4 regions of the Halobacillus shinanisalinarum genome follow, and region 1 is predicted to be linked to each of the others. Evidence: riboswitches for the same ligand, from Rfam matches in the RefSeq annotation. Region 1 holds a riboswitch; each other region holds the start of a gene.

Evidence for each region. A riboswitch is a leader RNA that binds a small molecule or an ion and turns the genes downstream of it on or off. The one in region 1 is predicted to bind S-adenosylmethionine.
Region 2: it holds a riboswitch for S-adenosylmethionine, as region 1 does, so the genes downstream of both, MUO14_RS04720 (methionine ABC transporter ATP-binding protein) here and msrA (peptide-methionine (S)-S-oxide reductase MsrA) in region 1, are expected to answer to the same signal.
Region 3: it holds a riboswitch for S-adenosylmethionine, as region 1 does, so the genes downstream of both, MUO14_RS14230 (PLP-dependent aspartate aminotransferase family protein) here and msrA (peptide-methionine (S)-S-oxide reductase MsrA) in region 1, are expected to answer to the same signal.
Region 4: it holds a riboswitch for S-adenosylmethionine, as region 1 does, so the genes downstream of both, MUO14_RS22555 (phosphoadenylyl-sulfate reductase) here and msrA (peptide-methionine (S)-S-oxide reductase MsrA) in region 1, are expected to answer to the same signal.

Annotation. Positions count from the first base shown of each region.
Region 1 covers NZ_CP095074.1:3,802,284-3,809,641, reverse strand. Annotated here, with positions in the region: gene MUO14_RS18780 (ribonuclease H-like YkuK family protein) at 1-117, shown strand, start outside; gene MUO14_RS18775 (DMT family transporter) at 144-1,061, opposite strand; gene MUO14_RS18770 (hypothetical protein) at 1,292-1,534, shown strand; gene eutH (ethanolamine utilization protein EutH) at 1,724-2,821, opposite strand; gene msrA (peptide-methionine (S)-S-oxide reductase MsrA) at 3,060-3,533, opposite strand; SAM riboswitch class I at 3,656-3,776, opposite strand; gene MUO14_RS18755 (AIM24 family protein) at 3,915-4,610, opposite strand; gene MUO14_RS18750 (chromate transporter) at 4,799-5,332, opposite strand; gene MUO14_RS18745 (chromate transporter) at 5,329-5,913, opposite strand; gene MUO14_RS18740 (gamma-glutamyltransferase family protein) at 5,950-7,358, opposite strand, start outside.
Region 2 covers NZ_CP095074.1:886,229-893,586, reverse strand. Annotated here, with positions in the region: gene MUO14_RS04755 (acyl-CoA dehydrogenase family protein) at 1-1,567, shown strand, start outside; gene MUO14_RS04750 (arsenate reductase family protein) at 1,722-2,081, shown strand; gene gcvH (glycine cleavage system protein GcvH) at 2,160-2,543, shown strand; gene MUO14_RS04740 (toprim domain-containing protein) at 2,676-3,023, shown strand; gene MUO14_RS04735 (thioredoxin family protein) at 3,034-3,348, shown strand; gene MUO14_RS04730 (hypothetical protein) at 3,449-3,772, shown strand; gene MUO14_RS04725 (TlpA family protein disulfide reductase) at 3,769-4,185, opposite strand; SAM riboswitch class I at 4,424-4,528, shown strand; SAM riboswitch class I at 4,668-4,778, shown strand; gene MUO14_RS04720 (methionine ABC transporter ATP-binding protein) at 4,856-5,881, shown strand; partial or broken gene MUO14_RS04715 (methionine ABC transporter permease) at 5,874-6,541, shown strand; gene MUO14_RS04710 (MetQ/NlpA family ABC transporter substrate-binding protein) at 6,567-7,358, shown strand, end outside.
Region 3 covers NZ_CP095074.1:2,825,213-2,832,570, forward strand. Annotated here, with positions in the region: gene MUO14_RS14195 (hypothetical protein) at 1-385, shown strand, start outside; gene MUO14_RS14200 (hypothetical protein) at 434-610, opposite strand; gene MUO14_RS14205 (PAS domain-containing protein) at 736-1,404, shown strand; gene MUO14_RS14210 (putative bifunctional diguanylate cyclase/phosphodiesterase) at 1,404-2,873, shown strand; gene MUO14_RS14215 (NUDIX hydrolase) at 3,217-3,489, shown strand; gene MUO14_RS14220 (NUDIX hydrolase) at 3,492-3,809, shown strand; partial or broken gene MUO14_RS14225 (trans-sulfuration enzyme family protein) at 3,924-4,948, shown strand; SAM riboswitch class I at 5,102-5,210, shown strand; gene MUO14_RS14230 (PLP-dependent aspartate aminotransferase family protein) at 5,340-7,127, shown strand; gene MUO14_RS14235 (aliphatic sulfonate ABC transporter substrate-binding protein) at 7,147-7,358, shown strand, end outside.
Region 4 covers NZ_CP095074.1:4,540,964-4,548,321, forward strand. Annotated here, with positions in the region: gene MUO14_RS22530 (VOC family protein) at 115-573, shown strand; gene MUO14_RS22535 (hypothetical protein) at 870-1,094, shown strand; gene MUO14_RS22540 (hypothetical protein) at 1,180-1,632, opposite strand; gene MUO14_RS22545 (YfhE family protein) at 2,248-2,409, opposite strand; gene MUO14_RS22550 (NADH:flavin oxidoreductase) at 2,619-3,752, shown strand; SAM riboswitch class I at 4,195-4,312, shown strand; gene MUO14_RS22555 (phosphoadenylyl-sulfate reductase) at 4,433-5,164, shown strand; gene cobA (uroporphyrinogen-III C-methyltransferase) at 5,224-6,000, shown strand; gene MUO14_RS22565 (sirohydrochlorin chelatase) at 6,019-6,768, shown strand; gene MUO14_RS22570 (uroporphyrinogen-III synthase) at 6,836-7,358, shown strand, end outside.

The DNA of each region.
Region 1 (7,358 bases):
AAGACACGAACGTATGTCAATGAAATGATGGCACGGATCGAATCATTAGGGTTTGATCCAAAAATAAAACCTGATTCTATTGCAGCTAGCAGTTATGCCAACAAATATACGAAATAGAAGAGTGCAGACTTTTCTACAGAAAATTATCCTTCTCCTGCAACGCGTTGCTTGTTCGTTTGTGACGTATTCCTTTTAGGCTTTCTTGTGGCTAAATAAACCCCTATAAAAATAATCACGAGCCCGAAAGCTAAATTTTTAGTAATCGGTTCATTTAGCAGTACATATCCCCACACCATTGCCGTAACCGGAACTAAATAAGTGACAGATGTCGCGAACTCGGCACTGCTATTCTTCACAATATAATAAAAAAGCAAATGGGCGATTCCTGAACCAAAACATCCAAGGCCGATAATGGACCATAGAACGAGTGGATCCGCAACTAAGTCAGCATTTATACGGGAAGTGGTTCCTGTTACAAGTGTGCCAATGAATCCGACCACTGATGCAATCGCAAGTGAACAGGTAGTAATCAGCAGGACACCCGTTGATTGTAGATGTTTTTTCGTATATTGGGAGGCAAATCCATAAGAGATGGTGGCGCATACCATTGTGCCGATTCCGACGAAACTTTCTTTAAATAGTTGCCCCACATTAAACTCTATAAGGACAAGAATACCTGCGAATCCTAAACCTATTCCGAGCCATTGCCGCTTTTTCAACACAATTGCGAAGAAAAGGAAACCTACAAGGCCAGTACAAATCGGGGTTAATGCATTTAGAACTGCAGCTGTACTGCTATTAATCTCGGTTTCACTTAAAGCAATCAGCCCCCACGGGATGCCGGCATTAAAAACCCCTACGAAAACAAGTGATCTCCAGGGAATCGGTCTTACGATGTTCCCTCTCCTCATCCAAAGGAACGGGAACAAAATCAGGACGGCTGCTGAACACCTTAGAAACACCGACCCCCACGCACCAACAGGATCGAGCAGCCATTTTATAAAAACAAACGACATCCCCCAAATTAAACTTAAGCTGATTAAAGCACCATATACTCTCATTCCAACTCCGCCTTTCTTTAACAAAAAAGCACACAGGGTATATATTTAAAGTGCGTGCTCACAATTCTATTAACTGCACATGATTACAGCTTTTCATAAAAATTCCTCAATGCTTTACATCGAATGGAGCAAATGTTCACCAAAAAGTACAATTTATTTCACCTATAGCATCGTTTTTACAACCACAAATAAGGTAAAATGAAGGTAATCTAGTAGAGGGAGTGGTGAGCATGTACCCTTTTTTAATGGCCGTCATTATTCTCGTTAGTATCATAGCATTAGTTGGGACACTCTATGTTGGAAAGAACGTAAACCAAACCATTGCAAAATATGAAGCAGAAGGATACTCTGCCGAGGATGAAGTGGCAAGCTTGCAAAATCATGGAAAAAAAACAAGCTTTCGCCTACTAACTACCATCTACAGCATTACCTTTGTTATTGCAGCCATTCTATGTGCCATTTTCATCTTTTAGTTTGTGTTCAAAAAGTTGACGACTGAGAAACAAGAAGTTCGAGGTGCGAACGTTTTGAGGACCACAGCGTATGCCTTTCCTACGTGAGGACCGGAAAAACCGAGCAACGAAGAAATGTGCCGTTTATCATTTGGTGACTTTTTGAACATCATCTTTTAGAAAATTATCATTTGGGAAACACCTAAAACCTTAACTTGACTGCTCCTTTAACCCATCAGGGCTGGTTGTTAGCCACGCGATCCAAGCAGCCAGTCCGCCTGCAACTAGCTTACCGATGACCACAGCCACAATCATCTCCTTATTTACACTAGCTACAAATCCTAAATGGCCTCCAAGCACAAATGCCCCGCTAACCGCAAACGCAGCATTCATCACTTTTCCCCTTGTATCCATATCCTTCATGGTCGCCAGCATAGGAATATGGTGAGCAAGCGATGCGATGAACCCCGTCATCGCTACCGAGTTAACCCCAAGTTTACCGCTCCATTTGTTCCATAGTCGCTGGCCCGATTGATTAATAAAGCTGACCATTGGATAGGCACCCGCAAGCATGATCGTGATATTTCCCACGATGCCTAGCCCCTCCTCTAAAGGAGCCATACCTTGAACTAAGGTAAAACCTGTTAATGTTTTGATAATAATTAAGACTAACCCACTAATGATTAGTAACTCGACTGATCTGCCAAACTTTGCAAACAAGTGAATGGTTAGATTAGTAAACTTCCATAACCCTAATCCTATTATGACTGCTACAACCACTGTAGGTATAAGGTTGCGGATCATCCACCACAGTTCATAGCCGGCTACAAACCCTCCGGAGAGGCAACCAATGGGAATCGTAATTAACCCGATTAATATCCCCTTTGCAAAATAAGGATAGTCTTCTTTTGCAATCATCGTTAAGGCAATTGGAATGGTAAAAACCAGTGTAGGTCCCATCATCGTCCCGAGAAACGCCCAAGAGAAAACCGCTGCATCGTCACTCTCAGCGAGGGCTTCTGCTAATTGATAGGCCCCCATATCAATCGCTAATATCGTTGATGCAAACATCGATGGATCAACCCCAAGCCACTGGTATAGTGGCGTAATAATAGGAGCTAACCATGCGGATAGAACAGGGGCCAACGAAATAATTCCAACCATTGCAAGCGCAAGCGGCCCCATCATCATAAAAGCATCGTAAAATCGCTCCCCTAAGCCCCATCGATTATGTAAAAGATAGTAATCTACTGCTCCAATGACCATAAAAAGTGTCATGATGATAAGTAATCCCTCATTAAACCACATGGTATCCTGTATCCTCCTAACCGCCTATAATTATACGTAACTATTAAAGATTGTGCTGTTTATAATCAAGTCTTCAAGCTTTTTTCGTTAATCATTGGCTTTAATTGAAAAAAGAGTGACCACCACCCTTGATTCATCTCAAGCTAGATCACTGTCGATCTATTTTAACACTCTATTCCATTTTAGATATAAAAAAAGAACCCTCCTTATTAAAAGGAAGGCTCACTCCTATTTTTAATTAGCTGATTCCGCAAGCAACTGCTCCATTCTTTTGTGAATATTTTTGATGGTATTCTTCCGCATCATAGAAAACTTCAGCTTTTGCTACCTCCGTTACAATCGGACGTTTAAAGATCCCTTTTGCTTCCCACTGCTTAATCTTTTCGTCCGCAATCGCCTGCTCTAATTCATTGGTATAAAAGATAGCAGATCGATATTGATGACCTACGTCCATACCCTGCTTATTGCGAGTTGTTGGATCATGCGCCTCAAAAAAGATATTAATCAACTCTTCGTATGTCAGAACAGTTGCATCATATTCAATCTTTACAGCTTCTGCATGACCCGTTGTTCCCGTTTTCACTTGATCATATGTCGGATTCTTAACGTGACCGCCTGTGTATCCAACCCGTGTTGCAGTCACTCCATCAAAACGCTCAAAAAAGGGCTCGACGCCCCAGAAACACCCTGCACCAAAAATAGCTGTTGCCATAACTCATCTTCCCTTCTGTTAATGCGGAACTTCTTCTTCAAAGAGAGTTTGACGGTTTTAAAACCAAAAAACCCCTTTTCTTATCCAGTATAAGAAAAGGGGTCGTAATATTCCGTACGATCCTCTCATCTCTTAGAATGTTACCATCCTACAGGAATTGGCACCGTTCTCGTCAATCTCGTGGATTGATTCGATGGTTGCCGGGCATCAAAGGGCCAGTCCCTCCGCCTCTCTGGATAAGAAGTTTCCATTATTTATTTTGTTAATTCACATGATACAACGATTTTCCAATGAAGTAAAGAGTGAAGCTTCAACTTTTTCTCCTGTTTGTTAAATTATGCTGAAGCCCTATTGAAGATGACTGATGGATTAATAAATTTCTTACGATCCGCTTCCCGTCGTGTACACTTCCTCAAACGGTTGAACGATGACAAACCCTTCACCTTTGAATTCCATTTGGATTGATTCCCCGCTTCCCCTTCCGAGAAATGTCTTAAAACTGATATCTGTTTTAAACTCTGGTTCGAGATGCCCGGACCAGGCTACCGTCGCATTAGGGTCCGTAATTACAGATTCTCCGGGGCGAACGAGTAAAGTTAACGGCTCATAATGGGAGGTAATCGCTACCCTTCCGTTGCCTTGAAGTTTAATATTGAACAGTCCACCAGACATCATTCCTGCTACTTTTTTCATTAACTTAACATCCCATTCGATACCTGGCTCAAAAGCCAAAAGGTCATTCCCATTAACGGTAATCGATTCGTTGGAGAGATCAAAAATTGTAATTTTCTTCCCTTGATCTGCTAGGTATAAACGACCCCTGCCCTGTGCTTTCATTAATGAGCTGCCTTCTCCTGAAAAAGCTTTCTTGAACATGCGGCCGACTCCATGTTCCAGTATCCCTTCGCGCTCAAACTTTATTTGACCATTGTAAGAGATCATTGAACCTGACTTCGCCCACACTTGATCCGTTAAATTAACCTCTAAAATACGAGGTGTTTCTAATTCAAAATAGTCACTTTCTGTCTCATCTTGTTTCGTTTGTTGAATGAATTGATCAATTGAATAATTGTCCATTTAAGAGTTCCTCCCCATTTCGTTCTGTTCTTGATACGAATGAGGAAGGCAAAGCGTTTCGTGCTTTCCTTCCATTTTAGAATATCCCCTCACTGTGGTTTGGGGAGATCCTACTTAGTTTTTTGATAGAATCCCTGGTCAACATTGAAGAACAAAAGGCACACCATCCTCTAAATGGTGTGCCTTATTTACGATCCTAGAAAAATAGCTCCATACATTAATGAACCTATTATCACAAAGGCTGGATGAACCTTCACACGTTCGAGTAAAAAGAAGCTGACAACAATCAGCAGAATGGTTTGCAGTGCTCCGGCAGAAAAGTAAGAATTCCGGAAGAACTGAAAAGCCATAATCCCTAGTAAAATAGCAATGGACGGACGTATTAGGGCTGTCATTGTTTTAACTCTAGGGGAGTCTTTGAATTTATACAAAAGACTTAGAAGCCCAATCATAAGTAGTAGGGATGGAGCTACTGTGGCAAATACCCCTACAAACGTCCCCAAAATCCCGCCCTGCTGATAGCCGATAAACCCAGCCATTTTCGTAGCGATTGGGCCTGGTAACGCATTCGCCATCGCCAGCATTTCACTGAATTCGCTGACAGACATCCAGCTGAACCGCTCAACCACTTCGTTTTCTACCAGAGGGATAGAAGCGGGGCCGCCGCCATACCCCACTATTCCTGGAATGAAAAATGCAATAAAAATCTTCCAATAAATCATGAGGATTGCTCCTTATTTACATATACCTTGGTGTCTTTCCCCTTTTTGCCCATAGGTCTAATTAAGGCAACTAGAAGAAGAGCGAAAATAATTAAGCCCGGATGGATGCCTGCCCATTCTATTAAAATGAGGGATCCTGCTCCCAGTAACAATGTTGTCAACCATCCTAAATTCACTTTTGCCTTCTTAAGAAAGTCGTAGGTAAGTGTTGCAAGCATCACACCAACAACAGGAACGACAGCTTGTGTCATTCCGTTCACCCATGGCTGTTCACGAAAGCTATTTAATGAAGTAATGAGAATAATCATGATCGCAATCGTTGGGATAATGGTAGCAAGAACAGCGTTTAGCATGCCAAGAATTCCAGAGACTCTGTATCCGATATACCCTGCCATTTTCGTAGCAATCGGGCCCGGCAGTGAGTTACCTAGAGCAAGGATATCGGCAAAATCATCGTCAGATAGCCATTTGTACTTTTCTACAACTTCTTTGTGCACGAGTGGAATAGAGGACGGGCCGCCGCCATATCCAAGCATACCTACCCGAAAAAAAGCCAGGAAGAGATTCCAATGCTGTATCATACTCTCATCCCCTCTCATCTCTATCCTTTCATAGCCTTAATAAGCGGATATGGTTCCATCTGTGCGCGATTCTGTTCCGCCAAATAACGTTCCGGTATGTTTATCACGCCAAATGATTTGCCCGCGGCCAAAAGCGCCGGTCTCGAGCTGCACTTCAATTTTATGACCTTTTCTTGCTAAAGCTTCTGCTACATGGCTAGGGAAACTCGGTTCCACCCACACCGTTTTATTCTCCATCCACTGCCAACGCGGGGCATCAAGTGCAGCTTGCGGGTTCAAATGGAAATCTATCGTATTCATAGCGACTTGCACGTGGCCTTGTGGCTGCATGAATCCTCCCATCACTCCAAATGGTCCAACAGGATCGTCCCCTTTGGTGAGGAAGCCTGGGATAATCGTGTGATAGGAGCGTTTGTTTCCGGCTAGCGCATTTGCATGATTCTCGTCTAATGAAAAATTATGACCACGGTTTTGTAAGGCAATACCAGTCCCTGGAACGACAAGTCCTGAGCCAAAGCCCATATAATTACTTTGAATAAAGGACACCATATTGCCTTCATCATCCGCTGTTGCTAAATAAACCGTCCCCCCTTTAGGAGGTTGCCCTGGCTCAGGAGTGAGTGCCTCCTCAGAAATGAGCTTTCTGCGTTCACTCGCATACTGATCATCTAAAAGGGTTTGATAATCAAATTCCATATGATCAGGCTCTGCAACAAACTTTTGCCCGTCAGCAAAGGCTAGTTTCATAGCTTCAATTTGCTTATGATACGTGTTCACGGACTCCTTTTCTTCTATTTGGAAACCTTTTAATAGATTTAAAGCAGACAGTGCTACAATTCCCTGGCCGTTTGGCGGAATCTCCCATACATCATAGCCCCTATAATTTACCGAAATAGGATCAACCCACTCTGGTTGATAGTTTTTCAAATCTTCCTTTCGAATAAATCCGTCATGCTTGATGGAAAACTGTTCGATTTGATCGGCCAGCTCACCATGGTAAAAATCTTCAGACTTTGTATCAGCAATTTTTCGGAGTGTATCGGCGTGACCTTGTGAGCTCCAATGTTCGCCGACCCGCGGCGCATGGCCGTTAGGAGCGAACGTATCAAACCAATGTTGAAATTCTTCTCCCTTAAGTGTTTCCTTGTACTTCTCGGCCGCTGAGTTCCAGAACTTTCCGAGTACTGGTGAAATAGGAAAGCCTTCTTCCGCATATTGAATGGCAGGAGCTAGCACGTCCTTAAAGGGTAGCTTGCCAAACCTTTTTGACAGCTCCGCCCAGGCTCCTGGAACGCCAGGGACGGTTACGGGTACGAATCCAAATTTTGGGATTTTATCATATCCACGCTTCTTAATCTCTTGTATAGACAAAGATGACGGGGCATGCCCGCTTCCGTTCAAGCCGTACAGTTTATTTTTCGTCCAAACGAGAGCAAAGGCATCTC
Region 2 (7,358 bases), 2.0 Mb from region 1:
GCTTGGATTACTAGGTGCTGATGTGCCAGAAGAATATGGTGGACTGCAATTAGATAAGATCAGCTCATCTCTTATTACAGAAAAGTTCTCGCGTGCTGGCGGCTTCTCTGTTACTCATGGAGCTCATGTCGGAATCGGGTCACTTCCTATTGTGTTCTTTGGGAATGAAGACCAGAAGCAGAAATATTTGCCGCTGCTAGCTACAGGGGAAAAATTAGCCGCCTATGCACTTACAGAACCAGGCTCAGGATCTGACGCATTAGGTGCACAGACAAAAGCAACGCTTAATGAAGCTGGTACACATTATGTCTTAAATGGTGAGAAACAGTGGATTACGAATTCTGCATTTGCTGATGTGTTCGTTGTTTACGCAAAAGTCGATGGGGAAAAGTTCACTGCATTTATCCTTGAACGGAACTATAAAGGGGTTTCCACAGGTCCTGAAGAGAAGAAAATGGGGATCAAAAGTTCATCAACCCGTACATTAATACTTGAAGATGTTGAAGTCCCTGTTGAAAATGTACTTGGTGAAATCGGAAAAGGTCATGTGATCGCATTTAATATTCTTAACGTGGGGCGCTATAAGTTAGCAATTGGTGGTGTTGGCGGGGCGAAACAGGCGATCGAAGTAGCCGTGAAATATGCTAATGAACGAAAACAGTTCAAAACACCGATCTCAAGCTTCCCGTTAATTCAAGAAAAGCTTGCATCTGTAGCCGTGAACACATACGCTAACGAAAGTTCCGTTTACCGTACGGTAGGATTATTCGAACAAAGCATGGGCAAATTAAGTGAGGAAGAATTAAAAGATGGAGCGGCTGTGGCAAAAGTGATCGCGGAATATGCTATTGAATGTTCTCTAAATAAGGTGTTTGCTACTGAATTGTTGGATTTTGCTGCTGATGAGGCTGTCCAAATTCATGGTGGATATGGTTTTATGCAAGAGTACGCAGTCGAGCGCATGTATCGTGATTCAAGGATTAATCGTATTTTTGAAGGAACAAATGAAATTAACCGGATGATCGTACCAGGCACATTGCTTAAGAAAGCAATGAAAGGTGAACTGCCGCTGCTACAAAAAGCACAAGCGTTACAAGAGGAAATCATGACAATGATGCCTGAGGAGCCAGGCGATGAAGCACTTGAAAAAGAAAAGTATGTGTTAAAGAATGCGAAGAAGATTGCCTTGTTAGCTGCTGGTCTTGCCGCACAAAAATACGGGGAGAAATTAGAGAATGAACAAGAGCTACTTGTAAATATCGCGGATATTACTGGTGAAATTTATAACATCGAGTCTGCTATCCTACGAACAGAGAAAGCCATTCAGAAGCAAGGAGAAGATAAAAACAAGCAAAAGCTTCTTTACACCCAAGTGTATGTACAGGAGGCATTCAACCGAATAGAAGGTCACGCAAAAGAAACATTAATCGCCGCAGAATCTGGTGATTCGTTACGGATGATGCTTGGTGCTTTACGTAAGCTGACACGCCATACGCCTACAAATGTAATTGCTAAAAAACGTGAAATTGCCAGTGCACTTATTAATGAACAAAAGTATATTGTTTAAATAACGAAAGCCCTGGCTGTGAAGTTATTCATTGTCAGGGCTTTACTTTTTCGCTTTTCTTGAAAGGAATTGCTTTCATTATGAACTATCGAATGATATTTTTAGTATTAGTGTGGTAGAATAAGAATCAACCATGAATGAAGGAGGGGAAAAGGTGTCATTAACCTTCTATTGGTATCCTAATTGTGGGACATGTAAAAAGGCTGAAAAATGGTTGGACGATCAAGGGTTGGATTATGAAGCAGTACATATCGTTGATCACACACCTAATGAAGACAAGCTTCAAGAACTTATTAATCATAGTGAAATCCCCGCCCGCAAATTTTTCAATACAAGCGGGAAGAAATATCGTGAACTAAATATGAAAGATAAGTTAAAGGATGCTTCAGAAAAAGAAATGATTCAGTATCTTGCTTCTGATGGTATGTTAATTAAACGGCCGATTGTAACAGATGGAAAAAAAGTGACCGTCGGCTTTAAGGAAGATCAGTTCATTGAAGCGTGGGTTCAGTGAGCAAATAGCTGGAAATAAAAGCACAAAGCTTTTATGTTTATAATTTCTGTTTATTATTTTAAATTTGGAGGGATAGGTATGAGTTTACCTAAGGACTTACGTTATTCTGAAGAACATGAATGGGTGAAAGAGGAAGACAGCAAAGTTCGTATTGGAATTACTGACTTCGCACAATCTGAACTTGGGGATATTGTTTTCGTAGAACTTCCAGAAGTAGGCGATGACATTGAAGCAGATGAGCCATTCGGCAGTGTTGAATCTGTTAAGACAGTATCAGAATTATATGCGCCGCTAAGTGGAAAAGTGGTAGAAATTAATGAGGAGCTTGAAGACAGCCCGGAATTCGTTAACGAATCTCCTTACGATAAAGCATGGATGATTGTTGTTGAACCAGGCGATTCCTCTGAGATGGACGAACTAATGTCTCCTGAACAATATGAAGAAATGATCAACGAGGACTAGGTGAACTTTTTTTAGAAAAAGGTACAGGCAAGGTAACCTGTGGTTTTGCCTGCATGATCATAGACTGATATTTAATCATGTGCAGACCATGCTAACACAGCATGGTCTGCTTCTGTATAGTGGGTGATAGGGTTGAATGAAGAGAAAATTGTAATCGTTGAAGGAATTACTGATAAAAAGAAGCTCAACAAAGTATTGAAGGACCCTGTTGAGATCATATGTACACACGGTACATTAGGTGTTGAGAGAATGGAGGAATTAATCCTTGATAACAACCTTGATCACCGTCCTGTATTTATCCTGGTAGATGAAGACGATTCTGGCTATAAACTTCGGAAGCAGTTGAGAGAGGAACTTCCACATGCGATCCACATTTATATTGATAAGGCTTTTAGAGAAGTTGCAGCCACTCCTGAGCCTGAATTGGCTCGTGCCTTGCTTAGCCGTCATTTCAACGTTAAGCCGATTTACTTAATTTAGGAGGAAGAACTTGCTTTCTTTAGAACGATTAAATATAGTAAAACAACTCCACGAAAAGAAAGAAGCACTCATATTTATTCACAGTCCTTTTTGTGGAACCTGCCACGTTGCCAGAAAAATGTTAAATACGATTGAAGACTTGTATCAAACAGAACTGTTTTATGAATTAAACGCCTCTCTCAATCCAGGTCTGATGCAGGACTATAAGATCGAAAGTGTTCCTTGTCTGCTTATAATGGAGAGTGGGCATGTGATAGAAAAGGTATATGCCTTTCACTCGGTACCACATATGCTTGGCAAAGTATCAGAATATGTAAAAAGATAGCCCGATTTCCCGGGAAATGACGAACGATTCTATTCAATAAAGGAAGGTTTCAGCCCCCTTTACCTCGAAAACTTTAATAAAGTTATTAAGGGGGCTTGTTTTGGTTGAAATGGTAGAGGAATGGATCAAACGGGTGAACAGCAGAAGAGATTTACTCCCAAAATGGAAGAAGAGAAAAGTGTTTTTAAAGATTCAAGACAATAGATCCGAGTTTATTAATGTTTCTATCACAAGGGAGGGGATGAAACTCGTGCACGAAAACAACCTCAAGGGTGCACTTACGATTTCCTCCTCTAATAAAGTTTTTCAGCAGCTTTTTGGCGGTAATTTGAAGTTAACTTCACTGCCACGCTCCATCGTTAGGTTCGAAGGGGAATATAGGGACGTCCTGTTAGTTGAATCATTACTGATGCTTTCACACTAAATTAAGGTGCCAATCGCTTCTACGATAGTTAAAAAGGAAGCTTTGTCACCAAATTGGTGTGTAACGTAACCATCTCGATTAATAATAATAGTAGTTGGTACTCCTTCACAGTTGTACTCATCATACACTTTACGATGATGATCTTCTAGGGTTGGCTGAGTGAGGAATTTGTCAGTGAAAATTTTACCATCTTGATCATTTCTCTCGCGCCCTTGCACATTAATTGTTAGCATATTCACTTTTTCACGATCTATTGATTGAAAGAGTTGTTCTTTTTTTGGTAAATCAACCCCACAGTCGGGACACCAGGAGGTCCAAAATGTTAGGATGACTACTTTACCAAGGTCATTATTTAATTGGTACGTTTTATTAGAGTTTATATATGGTATTTGAAAGTCTATAGCTTTTTTCATGCCTATTCACCTCTTGTTCTATTGACTAGAATGCAGTACCATGCTAACATAAATCTTAAAGAGGATGTTCAAAAAGTCACCAAATGATAAACGGCGAATTTCTTCGTTGCTCGGTTTTTCCGGTCCTCACGTATGAAAAGCATACGGCTTGCGGTCCTCAAAACTTTTCGCGCCTCGAACTTCTTGTTTCTCATTCGTCAACTTTTTGAACACACACTTAAATGAATAGCGACATCTTCACTTATCCAGAGTGGCTAAGGGACTGGCCCTATGATGCCCAGCAACCGGTTTGAAAGAACACGGTGCTAATTCCAGCAAAGCATTTAGCTTTGAAAGATGAGAAGAGAATCAATTAAAACATCTCTTCTTTTACGAAGGGATTTTTTAATGACTTTTTTTGTTGACAGTAGATATGCATGGTGCTAAAATCCTGTTTATGATGCTTGACTAACTTAAAGTGGTAATGAATTAAAATGATATATCTCTTATCCAGAGAGGCGGAGGGACTGGCCCGTTGATGCCCGGCAACCGTCAAGTTTTGATAACTTGAAAAGGTGCCAATTCCTGCAAAGTTAAACTTTGGCAGATAAGAGAACAGACAACCAAGACGTGTAAACGCCTTTCTGTTCTCGTACAGAAAGGCGTTTTTTTGTATAGAGGGGGAATAATATTGATTTCGATTAAGGATTTGTCTAAGGTCTTTCATACGAAGGATCAAGACGTTCGCGCGGTAGATAAAATGGATCTTTCTATTGAAAAAGGGGAGATTTTTGGAGTCATTGGTTATAGTGGCGCAGGGAAAAGTACATTTATTAGACTTTTGAATCGTTTAGAAGAGCCGAGTGGTGGAAATGTCACTATTGAAAACCAGGATGTGACGAAGTTGAGCAAGAGCAAGCTTCGTTTGGCCAGGCAAGAGATGGGCATGATCTTTCAACATTTTAATTTACTATGGTCAAGAACTGTTTTTGATAACATTGCCTTTCCATTAGAAATAGCGGGTATGAAAAAAGAGGAGCGTAAAAGTCGGGTCAACGAATTGATTGATCTTGTTGGTTTATCTGGAAGGGGAGGTTCTTACCCTTCCCAGTTAAGTGGAGGCCAAAAGCAACGTGTAGGGATTGCTCGTGCTTTAGCCAACAACCCTAAAGTGCTGCTATGTGACGAGGCAACTTCAGCGCTTGACCCGGAAACAACTGATTCCATTTTAGATTTGCTTGTGGATATTAATAATAAACTTGGATTAACGATTGTACTGATTACTCATGAAATGCACGTAATCCGTAAAATATGTCACCGCGTTGCTGTAATGGAACAAGGACATGTCGTCGAGTCGGGTGATGTATTAGATGTATTTTTATATCCAAAACAACAAGTAACCAAGCGTTTCGTTGATCAAGTAATGGGTGATCCTGACCGGAAAGATTCACTCGAACTTATTAATGAAACGTATAAAACTGGTGAAATTATCAAACTTCATTTTGTTGGTGAAAGTACAAATCAGGCGTTAATCAGTGAATTGTCTAGAGAATTTGATGTGGATATCAATATCCTTCACGGGAAAATAACTCAGACACAAAAAGGAGCATATGGAACACTCTTTGTCCAATTTAATGGGGAAAAAGAGGAAATCGCCCGGGCTATTGCCTACATTGGAACTACCTCAGTACAATTGGAGGTGAATCCGAATGTTTAATAACCTATTTCCTAACGTGAAGATAGAAGAAATGATCACGGCAACGAACGAAACATTATATATGACGATTATTTCTGTTGCAGGAACTTTTATTCTCGGGCTGATCCTCGGTCTACTTTTATACTTGTCAGGGCCCGGGGAATTTGGAGAAATAGGGCTTTAAATTGGGTCACTGCCTCAGTAGTAAATGTGTTTCGAGCCATACCGTTTATTATTTTAATACTGCTATTATTTCCTTTTACCGACTTCCTTATGGGAACGATCCGCGGTCCAAAAGCGGCATTGCCTGCTCTAATTATAGGTGGAGCGCCTTTCTATGCAAGACTGGTAGAGATTGCATTGAAAGAAGTGGATAAAGGTGTACTTGAGGCTGCTAAATCGATGGGGGCGAAATATTCGACGGTCATCTTTAAAGTTTTGCTTCCAGAGTCAATGCCAGCGCTTGTTTCAGGTATTACTGTCACAGCCATCGCTTTAATTGGCTATACAGCCGTAGCTGGTGTGATCGGGGCCGGCGGGCTCGGTGACTTTGCTTATTTCTATGGTTTTCAGCGTAGTGACTTTGATGTGGTGTTATTTTGTACAATCTTAATTGTTATTATTGTTTTCATCTTCCAATTTATCGGTGACTTTATATCCCGTAGATTGGATAAAAGATAATTTATATATAAAGGGGATGGAGAAAGTGAAAAAGATATGGTCTAGTATTTTAGCCGTTTTGTTTATTTTAGTTCTTGCTGCATGTGGTTCTTCTGAAGAAGAGAGCTCATCCGGTAATAACAGTGAAGGTGGAGAAGGTCAAACAGAAATTATTGTAGGGGCTACAAGTGTGCCACACTCTGAAATTCTTGAGCAGGCAAAGCCGATGCTTGAAGAAAAAGGAATTACCCTGAAGATTGAAGAATATCAAGACTATATTTTGCCTAACCGTGATTTATCAGAAGGGATTATAGATGCCAACTATTTCCAACACATTCCTTATCTTCAAACACAGGAGGAGGAAAATGGTTACGATTTTGCGAACTTAGGTGGTATTCACATTGAACCAATGGGTATTTATTCTAAAAATATTACTAGCATAGATGAAGTTAAAGACGGTACAACGGTCATTATGAGCCGGTCAGTTGCCGATCATGGACGTATTCTTTCTCTTCTTGAAAAAGAGGGCTTAATCAAATTAGATGAAAGTGTCGATAAAGTAGAAGCAACTATTGATGACATCGTAGAAAATCCGAAAAATCTAAAGTTTGATTCTGGAATAGAAGCAGCATTTCTTCCTGAAACGTATAAGCGTGAAGAAGATGCACTGGTCGCTATTAACACGAACTATGCGATCGAGGCTGGATTAAATCCAAGTGAAGATGCACTACTTCTTGAAGGCTCCGACTCACCTTATGTAAACGTGGTAGCAGCAAAGAGTGAAGATAAAGATTCTGAAGCATTAAATACTCTTGTAGAAGTGCTCCATTCTGAAAAA
Region 3 (7,358 bases), 980 kb from region 1:
GTATATCATTTTGCCCTTTAGAGATATCGAGGGAGCCTTTACTTGTTTTCTAGGCTTGATGGGAGCTTGTGTGATAGCGATTTCAGGTTTATTAGGGAAGAATTATAAAAGTAAAGAAACGAAGTATACGGCCATTATAGGTGTCCCGTATCTGTTCTGGTCTAAAGTCCCTGACTACACTTTTGATGAGGAAGTGAATGTTGTGAAGCAAGAAGAGGAACTGAACAAAATGTTTAAATCTTATTCCAGAACGCTTTCAACCAAATCAGGAGCTGTCTACTATAAAATAAATGGAATCCGAAACGGGGATGCGGTCCAGTTTGTTTTTAATCCTCATAATGGTCGATACGTTAATGACGAGCAATACCAGGGTGGAAAATTGTAAAGTTAGAATGTAAAAAAAGCGATGTCCCTGGCTAAGAGACATAGCTTTTTATTGGTTATCATCATCAGCATAATGCTCAAGCATAGCATCTGATTCTTTCTCATGGTCACTATCTTTTTGCTCATGCTGATGATCAAAGGCGTCATTTAATTTTGCCTGTTTTCTAAATGAATTGGCAACTTCGTTTGTAGGTTTTTCATCGCTATTCTGTTTCTTATCAGTCATTTTTAAGCCTCCCTTCCTCTAATTACTTTTCCTTCTTTAAATTAGCTGTAAACCTCTTCTTAAGGTTCATTAGGAATTTCCGATAATAGAAGAAAGGTGATCCCTAAATAAAGAAGGTGAACGAAATGGTTCAGAAGGTTGGACACCCCTGGGACATACTAAGACAGCTGTCCATTCCAGTCTGGTTCTTTAACAGCTCGGAGTGTAGTATTTATATTAATGCTCCTTTAATGCAGAGGATTTTGGCAGAGCGTTCCTCTTATAGTTTAGCCGACTTGGGTCGCGTCATTCATCCTAATGATATTGAACATGTAAGGGAATTACTTCAGCGGCCAGGAGGGGATGCCGTTCATTTGAACTATCGTCTAAAAATGAACGGTGAATATAAATGGATTGAAGACATGATCGCACCATTGTATGCGGAAAATGGCGGATTTATCGGGTATACGGGTCAATCGCTCTCTTTATTGAGTTATAAAGAAGAACTGGAAGACCTGAAGAAATCGGTGATTGAAATCGGTGAATCATTCGCGGCAAATGCGGGCCAGTCTTTCTTTGATTTTCTCGTGAAGTGCCTAGCCAAGGTGCTTCAGGTTGACACAGTCATAATAGGAGAACTGACTGGTGGCGATCGTGATCAGATTACGGCGGTTTCTATGTTTCATAAGGGTGAGATCTCTAAAAGAATGACCTATCAATTAGAAGGTACGCCGTGTGAAGAGGTAATAATCAAATGCAAAGAGTGTTACATACCTAGGGGGCTTATGAACTTTATCCCAATGACGACATGTTAGTGAAAAATGAACTAGAGAGTTATTTTGGTGCTCCGCTTCTTAACTCAAATCGGGAGGTGATTGGAATCCTTTCGATTATGAATGCTGGTCTTAAAAAGAATGGTCCTATGAGTAAGGCGCTTTTTCGCATTTTTGCCGACCGAATGGCGAATGAATTATCTAAATGCCATACAGAGAGAGAGTTAAAGCATATTTCACAGTTTGATTCGGTGACTGGACTAATTAGTCGAAATTATTTTAAAGAGTTATTGAGGGAGCAGCTAGCTAAGTTTAAGCAGCCCCATCAGAAATCAGCGGTAATCTTAATTGACCTGGATAATTTTAAAATGATTAATGATACGTGGGGGCATGAAAAAGGAGATGAACTGCTTAAGCAATTTGCTCGTCATTTAAATCGGATTTTTCCAAGAGTAAATTGTATAATCTCAAGAATCAGCAGTGATGAATTTGCTGTTTTACTGGCAGATCAGAAAGATGTAGACCGTGCGCGTGAAAAAGCGGAAGGCATTATTCATTCGATGAAGCGTCCTTTTTTTATAGATCAAAAAGAATACTACAGCACAGCAAGCGTCGGGGTGGCCTTTTACCCCCAGGATGCTTCAGATGGAGGTGCCTTACTGCGTTATGCAGACGCTGCTATGCATAAGGCCAAACGAAAAGGAAAAAATCGTTACGAATTGTACAATCCTCATATGAGTATCGAAATGCATGATGAAATGCAGCGTAAACAAGCCTTGCACCATGCATTAGAGCGGGGAGAATTCACCCTTCATTATCAACCACAGGTGTGTGGGTTAACATCGGAGATTAGTGGTTACGAAGCACTTATTCGCTGGAATCAGCCGCTAATGGGATTGTTAACACCTGATCACTTTATTAGCCTTGCTGAAGAAAGCGGGACGATTATTCAAATTGGTGAATGGGTACTCCAGGAAGCTTGTTTGCAGGTGAAAAAATGGCAGGAAGAATTTAATCGCCCTGATTTACGTGTCGCGGTCAATTTATCCGCCCAACAGTTCGCTGACCAGTATGTAAAGGATAAAATTTTTAACGCGTTAGAGCAGGCAAATCTTGACGCAAGCTGCTTAATCATTGAAATCACTGAGACTATGGTTCTGAGGGATTTTGAACATAGTACCGGAACTTTGGAAGAACTGCGTTCGCAAGGTATTAAAGTTCACTTGGATGATTTCGGTGTAGGTTTTTCATCGCTGAGTTATTTAAGCCGCTTGCCAGTTGATGCAATTAAAATTGACCGTTCTTTTATTAAGCAAATTGGTTCGAAAGCGAATGATGTAGCGATCATCAGTGCAATTATTGCTATGGCTAAAAGCTTAAACCTGCAAATCATTGCTGAAGGTGTAGAAACACAGGAGCATATAGAATACTTAAGCAAAAAGGGATGTCACGAGTACCAAGGGTATTACTATAGTAAACCTTTACCTGTTGCGAGCGTGCGGTCATGCTAGTGACCCACGCTTTTTTTTCTGTCACCAGGAATTTATAAAATTATTGTTGGATAAGTTCGCGTTGCGTGGGGCTACGCCCAGCTCCAGCACCTAGCCAATCGAGGTCATATGTCAATCACTTCCGTGGCCCTGCAGTTGGGTCGTTCGGTGTTGGCGCAAAGCGTGTCGAATTTAGTCGAACTTCCTCTACCCCAGATTTTAGCCGAATCCTATATCGCGGGTTGACCAGGGCCACGCGCTTTTGTTCTTGTTTCCTGGGACCTTGCTTTTCTATTGGTATGGTACACTGAATAGTAGAGTCGATGTAATAAGTTCAGGACAATAATTAGAAATGAGTGGGGATATGAAAGAAGTGCTTAAGATCTATAGCGAATGGTTAACCCCTATTGGTGAAAAGGAGCGGGAAGAGGTTCATCGTGATGGGGATTGGCATGAAAGCTTTCATTGCTGGTTTTATAAGCATGAGGAGAATCGGAGCTGGATCTATTTTCAAAAGCGTGCAGATAGTAAGAAGGATTTTCCGTCCCTCTATGATATTACGGCCGCGGGGCACATTGCAGCAAGCGAGAGCCGAATCCATGGGGGTTACGTGAGGTTGAAGAGGAGCTTGGTTTAAATTTGTCTGAGGGTCAGTTAAATTATTGTGGATTTTACAAAGAAGAGTTGTTGCTTAAAACGATAAAAGACCGAGAAATTTGTCAGATTTATTTATTTCCATATGAGAATCATTTGAAGCTGAAGATCAATGAAGAGGTAACAGATGTAGTTCAGATTGAGCTCGAGGATTTTCTTAGTATGATCTCCAAAAAAAGCCCGAATTTACAGGCTGAATCCATCTTTACTGGCGAGCAGATCCCTCTATCTTATTCGGATTTCTGCCCTCATCATTTTGATTACTACCAATCTGTTGTACAGGCTATATTAAGTAGCCGGTAAACTATAGTTATTGACAGAATATTGTGTTGATCGATATACTTTGATGCATTCAAGTGCAGAAGGAGAGAGATTATGAGCCATCAATCATTTGATACACGTATTGTACACAACAAAATGGATCAGGGAGATGCACTAAATAGTAAATCAACTCCGATTTATCAAACATCTTCCTTTACATTTAAGGACTTAGATCACCTGGAAAGCTATTATGCTGGCGAAGCATCGTATTCGTATTCCCGTGAGAAGAATCCGAATACCGAAGAACTCGGTCAAACCGTTGCGAATCTTGAAGGGGCAGAAGCTGGTGTCGCCGCTTCTTCTGGCACCTCGGCAATTTTGGCTGGCATTCTTTCTGTAGTGCAAGCCGGTGATCATATCGTTGCTGCAGAAGATCTTTACGGCGGAACCCATCATTTGATTACAAAGGAGCTGACAAGCTTTGGCTTTGAAGTTTCAATTGTTTCATTTGCCGATAAAGAAAAGATTGAAGAGGCGATTCAGCCAAATACGAAATTGCTTTATACAGAGTCGGTCTCTAATCCTTTTCTAAGGGTGGAAGACCTAGAAGGGCTTGTAAGTCTCGCGAAGGATCATGGCCTGTACACAATGGTTGATAATACCTTTGCCACTCCATACTTATTACAGCCCTATAATAAGGGGATCGATATTGTTGTACATAGTGCAACAAAATATATCGGCGGCCATAGTGATGTGACTTCAGGGATCGTCGTTGGCAACCAGGAATTAATGGCAAGAGCAAAGCAAAAGGTGAGTGCACTTGGAGCGAACCTCAGTGCCTTTGAGGCATGGCTAACTCAGCGGGGGTAAAGACACTCGGTTTACGTATGAAACAGCAATCTGCTAATGCACAAACACTGGCAGAGTCTCTACAACAAGATGAGTTAGTTAATCAAGTATTTTATCCAGAATATGTTTCAGAGCAGGGACACGGGGCCATTGTCACGGTTGAACTTAGTGAAAAGGTTGATCTCGATCAATTCTTTCGTTCATTAGGTTGGATTAAACTAACACCGACCCTTGGTGGATTGGAAACGACTGTATCCTATCCGATTCGAACTTCACACCGCGCGTTAACGGATGAGGAGCGCGCCCTTATCGGTGTCAATGATTATGTGGTCAGACTGTCGATTGGAATAGAAGAGTCAGCGGATATCATAGCCCAGTTCAAGGAAGCCATTCATGGATCTGTAGATGAAATAGTCAAAAATGATTGACTTTTCTAATTGTTATACCTTATAATTTTTAACCATAGCCAAATTAAATAGCAAGTACTCTTATCAAGAGCGGCAGAGGGAATAGGCCCTGCGAAGCCCGGCAACCTTCAAACATCGGTTTGAAAAGGTGCCAAATCCTACAGATCAAGGATCTGAGAGATAAGAGGAGGACATGATTATTCAAACCCCTCTTCTTATCGAAGAGGGGTTTTTCGTATTTAAATCATCTTCTTTGGCCTCGCCTCAATGCCCTCTTGTCATTCAAATCTTATTTAAAACTTTAGGAGGATGTAAAATGACAAACTCATTTGAAAGCTACGATTTAAGCACGGTTTCACTTCATGGTGGGCAATCCCCGGATCCAACCACAGGTTCAAGAGCGGTACCGATTTATCAAACGACTTCTTATGTTTTTCATGACACTGATCATGCACAAAGTTTATTTGCCCTTGATGAGCCAGGAAATATTTATTCAAGAATTGGAAATCCGACAGTAGATGTTTTTGAAAAAAGAATGGCCTTGCTCGAAAATGGCGTTGCTTCTGTGGCTACAGCTTCAGGCATGTCAGCGATTGCTCTATCAATCTTAAATCTAGCAGGCTCCGGTGATGAAATTGTGGCTGCATCGAATTTATATGGTGGTACTTATAATTTATTCGCTAACACTTTGCCGCGATATGGCATTAAAGTGAAATTTGTTGACCCTGAAGATCCGGAAAACTTCCGTAATGCATTGACGGATAAGACGAAGGCTGTATTTGCTGAGACGATTGGTAACCCAAGTCTTCATGTATTAGATTTTGAAAAGGTCTCTGCAGTTGCCCATGATAATGGTGTTCCACTAATTGTTGATAACACATTTGCTACTCCTTATTCCTGTAAGCCAATTGAACTTGGGGCGGATATCGTTGTTCATTCCGCTACGAAGTGGATAGGCGGGCATGGAACAGCCATCGGTGGTGTTGTGGTTGATGGGGGAAGGTTTGACTGGACGAACGGCAAATTCCCTGTTTTCACTGAGCCGGATGAGAGTTATAACGGTATCCGTTATGCTTCTGATTTTGGCACACTAGCGTTTGTAACAAAATTACGCGTTCAATTATTGAGGGATTTGGGTGCCTGCTTAAGTCCGCAAAATGCTTTCCTATTATTGCAAGGACTTGAAACATTGCCATTACGAATCGAGCGTCATAACGATAATGCGTTAGAGCTGGCAGAATATCTTAAAGGCCATCCTGATGTTGAGTGGGTTTCCTACCCGGGGCTGAAAGAGCACCCTGCCCATTCATTAGCTGATAAGTACCTAGAAGGTGGTTACGGCTCGATTGTCAATTTTGGGATCAAGGGAGGCCGTGAAGCAGGTCGAAAAGTCATTAATAACATTGCTTTATGGTCACACGTAGCCAACGTAGGTGATGCAAAATCGCTCATTATCCACCCCGCCTCAACGACACACCAACAGCTATCTGTTGAAGACTTGGCCGCAAGTGGTGTATCAGAAGAGTTGATTCGTTTATCTGTTGGCTTAGAGTCAGTGAAGGACTTGGTGAATGACTTGGACCGTTCAATTGCAACAGCAACTGGTAAAGATACGAGTTCTGCAATTACTGAGAACGATGAAGGTGTGATCAAATGGGCGCTTCAATCTGCACAAGTAACTGAAGAGCAGGGTGGAGAACAAGTGACTCGTCCGAAGCGTTTAGCTGTTGTTGGCTTAAGCGGCAAGCCTTCTCGACCAAGCCATCGATTAGCACGTAAGATGCAGCGTCTCGGTTATCAAATTGTTCCGGTTAATCCGAGGGAAGATGCGGTGTTAGGAGAAAAAGCCTATCCAGACATTAGCTCAATTCCTTTCAAAGTTGACGTTGTTCAAATTTTCCGCAGCCCTGAAGCGGCAATTGAAATTGCTAAAGAAGCAGCTACTGTACAACCTGGGGTCTTTTGGCTGCAAGAGGGTGTGATTGCTCCAGAGGCAGCACGCATTGCCAGTGAAGCAGGCCTGCAAGTGGTGCATAATCGTTGCACCTACAAGGAAGCTCAGCGTCTAAGAGGCACGATTGATACGTATGCATGTGAAATTTAATTTTTAGGGAGGCCAGTAGATGAAAACTAAATATATATTACCCACCTTAGCATTGTTACTGACTATCACCTTAATAGGTTGTTCGAATAACGCTGAAGGTGAAAGCGGAAAACCTGATAAAGTGACGCTTGATTATGCCTACTACTCCCCGACAAGTCTCGTTTTGAAGGAAAAGGGATGGGCTGAAGAAGCATTGAAGGAAGAAGGTATTGATGTCGAATTCGTTTTAAG
Region 4 (7,358 bases), 740 kb from region 1:
GCAGTTTATTTTAACATCCCTTGACTCTACGCCAAAAGTTGTAGATTACTCTAGACCATTCTCTGAAGTAATCATTCCGTGAAAATCGTATTCTAAACATAAGGAGGCGATCACATGATTAAAGGTTTATATGAAGCACATTTACCAGTACGCAACTTAGAACGATCAATCGACTTTTATGAAGGACTTGGTTTGGAAGTTGACCATACAGTTGACAAAAAGTTAGCTTTTTTATGGATTGATAGAAATAAAAGTTGGCTGGGACTCTGGGAAACAGAGAACGTACAAGTAGACTATCATCCATCGGTAAGGCATATAGCATTTGAGGTTTCATTGAAGGATTTGCAGAATTCGATAACATGGTTAAAAGCGAGGGGGCATAAGCCAAGGGAAGCATTTGGCTTTGAACCGATTGAACCATTTGTCATGTCTTATGATACGTATGCACATGCCAAGATCCACTTTAATGATCCAGATGGTATCAGTCTAGAATTTATTAGTACAATGGAAAACAAAAATAAAGTAACAGGAAGAATGTATCTAAGTGAGTGGATGAAATCAAACGAACATTGAGTTGGGGCAATACTTTTTAATAGGAAGTGGGAAGGGGAGTTCAAGACTGTCAAGCAATATTTCACCCTTACAAATGGGATAAGATTTAGGCGGTTGTTCACTTCGAGATAGTAACTCCACGGCTATCGCCCAATAAATTAAATAAACCACTATGCAAAGGGATCCTGCTCTTTCAGGGGTTGAAACCCTGTTCCCGACTATAAACAGGATTCAGGATTCCGCTATGAAAAAGATAAATACAGTGTCTCAGGGTTAACAACAAAAGAAATTAAAAACGGTAAGGCTTTATAGAATTGATGAGTGCCTCTTACATAATAGAAGCACTAGTAAAGAACATTAGGATTCCAGAGTATAATCCTGTGTTTGGTATTGTAGAAGTACAAGCTGTTCATGTCCATGCTCATAAAAATATTGTTATGGATCATGTTGATCCAAGCAAGTGGAGTCCATTAATTTATAATTTTCGTCATTATTTTGGACTTGGTGAAGTATTAGGAAAAACATTTCGTGCAGAGACTTAACATAAACATCAGCTGATCCAATACTTACAAACCTACGAAAGGACGCGATACATGTTTAAGGTCGCGTCCTTTTTCTGCTTCTTGGTTATTTTAGTGGTAGCTCGGCTATTACATTTGGTCCATCTAAAATAATTAACTTTCCACTCAAGGCAAGCTCTTTTACCTTTGACAAATTCTTTATATCTTTAAAAAAATATTCCGCGTGAAATTCGGCTACGTGATTTGGTAGAATTCTACGTTGGCTACCAGATCCAGAGGGTTTCATTTTTTTATATTTGGTATTAGGCATCATTTTCATGAATTTTTGTAAATCTTTATCGGGAACCACTACAATTTCCATACCCCTAAAATAATATCCGGGATAATCAAATTCATTCCCAATAGTTTTATCACCAGTGTTCTTTATTTTAAAATCATAACGGATTGTTTTTTGTGATTCATTAATTGTAGTTTGGACGTCAATGATTTTCAAATGGTCTTGGTGAGCGAATCCAGTTAAAAGAAAAAAGGATGTGATTATAAGCCAAATAAATCTCATCTTAAAGTATGACTCCTTTCCATTTAGTATGGCTATCCTAATTTAGCCTACCCTCAGAACGATTTTTAATTAAGAATTTTAATGTGCGAACGGGATACGAGGCTGTGAAGGAAGATCGTAGGATTAGCGAAAATAACATAATACATTATGGTTGCCCATTACTTTAGCTAAAGATACAATTAATGAAGAGAATAGGGAAAATACGGTAGCCGATCTATTCGATTTAGATTGGCTGAAAATCCTGTTAGGGCACCTACATAGTAATAAACCGTTATCGTTTCATTTAAAAATAGTCTATTTGAATCGGGTCGTCTTGTTTAATAGGAATGATCAAGGCAAGATGGATACGCTGAAGTACGTTTAAGTGTTTTTTGCAGATCATCAAGCTACTCATATGTACAAAAAAATGGGGCTTAACACAAGAACCGTTACTATGAGTATGCCTTTATGGCTGCTTGGTGGAATATGTTGTTCGCTAATTAACAGCAAATGATTTTAGGCCTGTACACCGGAGCCTTGTGCGCTAATACTTTAACCGATCGGGGGTCAGGCCACTCTTGAATTTGATAATGCTAACAAAAAAAGCAGCCTTAAAAAAGCTGCTTTAAAGTGATATTAAGATCTTGAGTTCGGGTTTTCATTTTTAACTTCTTTCACCTTGTCTCTACGGTATCCACCCGCGATATCTGCTTGTTTAAATTCTTTCGCATAATTTACTTCTTGAGCGTCTGATGGCTCGTTGCCTGCTACAGGCTGATACTGTGCCTTTCTTGCCATAAGTACTCATCCTTTCTCTTGAAATCTGCTTACTTAAATATTTTCCCCACAATGAAAGATGATAAACATGAGCCGGTGAAATCTTTATGATCAAACAGGTACGATGATCTTGTCATGGATACTTTAGGAAAATCGGGAATGGTTTTTTGGTCAAGTTCAGGGGGGTGAAGTCAGATTTCTTTTCTTCCTTGATGGAGTTTGAAATAATTATGTTCATCAGGGAAAGAGGAGGATATCAATTGAGTTCTAACGGTAGTACGACTGAACCACTATTTCAATCATTTATAAACGAAAAAATAAATTTGTCTAATCGAGCGGTGATGGCACCGATGACTCGGGGTTTTTCACCAGGTGGAGTGCCAGGGGAAGATGTAGCGGCTTATTACCGACGTCGGGCTGAAAATGATGTCGGCTTAATTGTAACCGAAGGGACTGGCATTAATCATCCGGCCTCTGTTTCAGGTGCCAGCATTCCACTTTTTTATGGGGAAAAATCATTAAATGGATGGGCGAATGTCGTAGAGGAAGTTCATAAAGTTGGAGGGAAAATTGTGCCGCAGCTCTGGCATGTGGGGATGACTCGTAAAAAGGGAGACCTTCCGAACGAGGAAGCTCAACCTGTTGGACCATCAGGCCTTAGTCTTGATGGCGAAAAGGTCACTGAGCCCATGACCGAAGCAGAAGTTGAAAACATGGTAGAAGCTTATGCTCAAGCGGCTGCTGATGCTAAACGCTTGGGTTTTGATGGTATTGAAATCCACGGGGCGCATGGTTATTTAATCGATCAATTTTTCTGGGACAAGACAAATCAGCGCACCGATCGATATGGAGGAGACATCGTTGGGAGAACGCAGTTTGCTGTTGAGGTGATAGAAGCCTGCCGGCGTGAAGTCGGGCTTAATTTTCCAATCATCTTCCGGTTTTCTCAATGGAAAATGAGTGACTATAAGGCCAAACTTGCTGAAACACCAGATGAATTAGAACGGTTCCTCACGCCTCTTGTAGAAGCGGGAGTCGATATTTTCCACTGTTCTACTCGTCGTTTCTGGGAGCCGGAGTTTGAGGGATCCGACTTGAATTTGGCAGGATGGACGAAGAAACTGTCTGGTAAACCAGTGATATCTGTAGGATCAGTCGGGCTCGATGGAGAATTCACAAGTTTCTCTGGTGCTAACACCACCAGCCTGGACGGTCTCATGAAGAAACTTGATCATGGGGAGTTTGATTTAGTAGCTATCGGGCGCTCTTTATTAATGGATCCGGAGTGGGTGAGGAAAGTTCGGGAAGGCAGGGAAACGGAGCTATTACCTTTTGATAAAGTTGCTCTTAAACATCTAACCTAACCTTACTGAATCAGCTAACTACTGAACAAAGGTGTTTTACCAGGGGAATTTCCCGGTAAAACACCTTTTTGTTTAATTTTTACTTAGCTCTCGTCAGGCGATATACTCTTGCCAAAATGGCGACTAACCTTCATATTAAAAAGAGAAGGAGGTTCGACATGCGACACGATATTAAACCTAATGAACGAGCTTTCTCTACCAAAGAGGTGGCAGAAGAACTGAACATCGCAATGCCGGCTGTTGGCAGGTATTCCTAGAGCTGATATCTGGGATTAACACTAGATGTAAATAATTTACTTAACGTTAAAATTTTATGAACCGGTCCTTTTTCAGAAAGTCAGAAAGTATGAAAAATTAATAATTTTTCAATAAACCATTGACATTTTTTCTAAAAGGGAATAATATATTTACCAATATCAAATACCACAAATTCACAATTTAATTCTTATCGCGAGAGGTGGAGGGACTGGCCCTTTGAAGCCTCGGCAACGGGTCTGGTGATGATTCATCAGAGACTGTGCCAATTCCAGCGGGTGCTTTGAGCACTTGAAAGATAAGAAGATGGGTAGCTATATGTTTGAAGCCAAAACCTCTCTTCTTATTTTTATTAAAGAAGAGAGGTTTTTTAAATGTTAAATTTACTTGTTTACAAGACTTTGCTTTAGTAGAAGGAGGAAAATATGAGCAATACCATCGTTTCGTATGAGAATTTCTCTGGCGATCCATTTGAAAGCTGGCACCCTAAGGATGACACAAAAGGAGCAGCCGAGGTATTAGAGTGGGCTTATCAGTCTTATGGTGAATCAATCGTCTATGCTTGTAGTTTTGGAGCAGAAGGCATTGTGTTGATTGATTTGATTTCTAAAGTGCAGAAAGATGCAGAAATTGTTTTTCTTGATACAGATGTTCACTTTCCGGAAACCTATGAACTGATCGAAAAAGTGAAGCGGAGATACCCAGAACTTCACATTCATATTAAGAAACCGGATTTGACTTTAGATGAGCAAGCGAACGAGTATGGTCCAGCATTATGGAAAAAGCAACCGGGCCAATGTTGTTATATCCGAAAAATCAAGCCGCTTGAAGATGCGCTTCGTGGGGCAACCGCCTGGATTTCAGGGCTGAGGCGAGAACAGTCTCCGAGTCGAAGTCACACTGATTTTGTAAATAAGGATGAACGGTTTCAGTCGATTAAGGTATGCCCCCTAATCTACTGGACATGGGAAGACGTTTGGCATTATATCCGAGTAAATAGCTTGGATTACAATGAATTACATGATCAAGGATACCCAAGTATCGGCTGCATGCCTTGTACAGAGCCAGTAACTGAACAGGGGGACGTTCGCTCTGGGAGGTGGCAAGGGTTTAATAAAACAGAATGCGGTCTCCACACTTCTGGAAACCAGGCATAAGTAGATTATTTCTTTAAGCTAACTTGAAAATTCATTGCAACAAGGAAAGGAGGCGGCTTATGAAAAAAGTTTATATCGTCGGTGCAGGACCTGGTGACCCTGATTTAATTACAGTGAAAGGCTTGAAGGCCATTCAGCAGGCGGATGTCATTCTATATGATCGATTGATTAACAAAGATTTACTTGATGAAGCGAGGGACGAAGCGGAATTGATTTATTGCGGCAAGCGTCCGAATCATCACTCGTTAGACCAACAAACCATTAATGGGCTGCTTTGTGATTTTGCCTTGCAAGGGAAAACCGTGACCCGTCTAAAAGGCGGAGATCCCTTCGTTTTTGGTAGAGGTGGAGAGGAAGCTGAAGAGTTAGCGAAGAGAAGTATTCCATTTGAAATCGTTCCCGGAATCTCCTCCGGGGTAGCCGCTCCCGCTTATGCTGGTATTCCAGTCACACATCGTAACTATAGTTCGTCTGTAGCCTTCCTTTCAGGGGTAAGCAAATTGGGATATGACGAGGAAGAGTATTGGGAGCATGCAGTGAAAAGTATGGATACTTTGTGCATTTATATGGGGGTCAAAAAACTTCCGGAAATTTGCGCGAGACTGATCCGCCATGGCCGTGCTTCCAGTACACCGATCGCTCTGGTTGAGTGGGGGACGATGGAACATCAACGTACCGTAACAGGAACCTTAGAGGACATTGTCGGAAGGGCCAAGGACCTCGAGAATCCTTCGATGATTATTGTAGGAGAAGTCGTGAAACTGAGGGAGCAGCTACAATGGTTTGAACAGGTGAAAAAAGAGGAGGAGATACCTGTTCCCTCCATTGTTGGGTAAAAGGAAGGAGGTGGTTACATGCAAGCTGTTTTATATGTGAGTCACGGGAGCCGAGTTGAGAAGGCGCGTAAGGAAGCCGTTTCCCTGATTCAATCCGTTCGAGAACGAATTAACCTTCCGCTGCAGGAAACGTGCTTTTTAGAACTGGCAGAACCAAATATGGCTCAGGGGATAGAGATTCTCGTCCGGCGTGGAGCCACTAGGATCGCCATTATACCCGTGCTATTGTTGAGTGCAGGTCACTACTACACGGATATACCGGAAGAGATTAATCGTGCGAAGCTCCGTCATCCGAACATCCATTTTGTTTATGGAAGAACGATCGGAATTCAGGATCGGGTGATTGATATTTTGGTCCAACGTGTGCAGGAAACAAAGGTACTCCGCCATTCGGATGCGAACATCTTGCTGGTGGGAAGAGGCAGCCGTCATCCAGAGACTAAAGAATCGATGGAACAAATTGCACATAAATTACGATCGAAAATGGACGTCGCTCATGTAAATGTCAGCTATTTAGCGGCCTGTTCCCCTTCTTTTGATGAAGGATTGCAAACTTCGCTGAACGAAGGGTGGTCACAAACTTTCGTGATTCCCTACCTTTGGTTTACTGGGCTGCTCATGCGGTCGATGCAGGACAAAATAAATGAGGTGCAGGAGGAAAATCAGCAAGTGGTGGTGCTGTGTCAATATCTTGGGAACCATCCCATAATGATCGACGCTTTGACTGACCGAGTTCATGAAGCCTTACAAAAATCAAAAGCATCTTGACCAAACAGGAATAATACATCGCTTTCGATACTGAATTGGATGTTTCATCAATTAGAGGTGGATTTTAATGAAAGGTGGAGGAGACATGAATGGGTTAGATGGAAAACAAATCGGAGTCGCAGCTGATCGAAGTGCTGATCCACTTAGCAACTTGATTCAGAAGAAAGGCGGGTCCCCAGTAGTTTATTCCATCCAGGGGAAGCAAAGTTTAAACGAACAAACCAGCCATCAGAATATCAAAGATTTTCTCGCCGAAACATTTGAATGGGCAATTTTCACGACAGGAATAGGAGCTAAAACCTTGGCTGACTCGTCAGTTGAATTGGGATTTTACTCTTCATTTATTGAAAAGTTAAACGATACAAACCTGGCTATCCGTGGGAAAAAGACATTGAACTGGTGCAAGAACAATGCTGTCCAAGTCAGTATGGTATCTGAGGATGGGACAATGGAAAATCTCTTGAAAACATTTTCTGATAAACAAATGGACGGCATACGGCAGCGTGTTTTTTTACAAGCTTACAATCAGGATGATGCAAAGCTAAAGGATCAACTTGAGAAGCTTGGCTGTTCTGTTTACTTGTCACGGC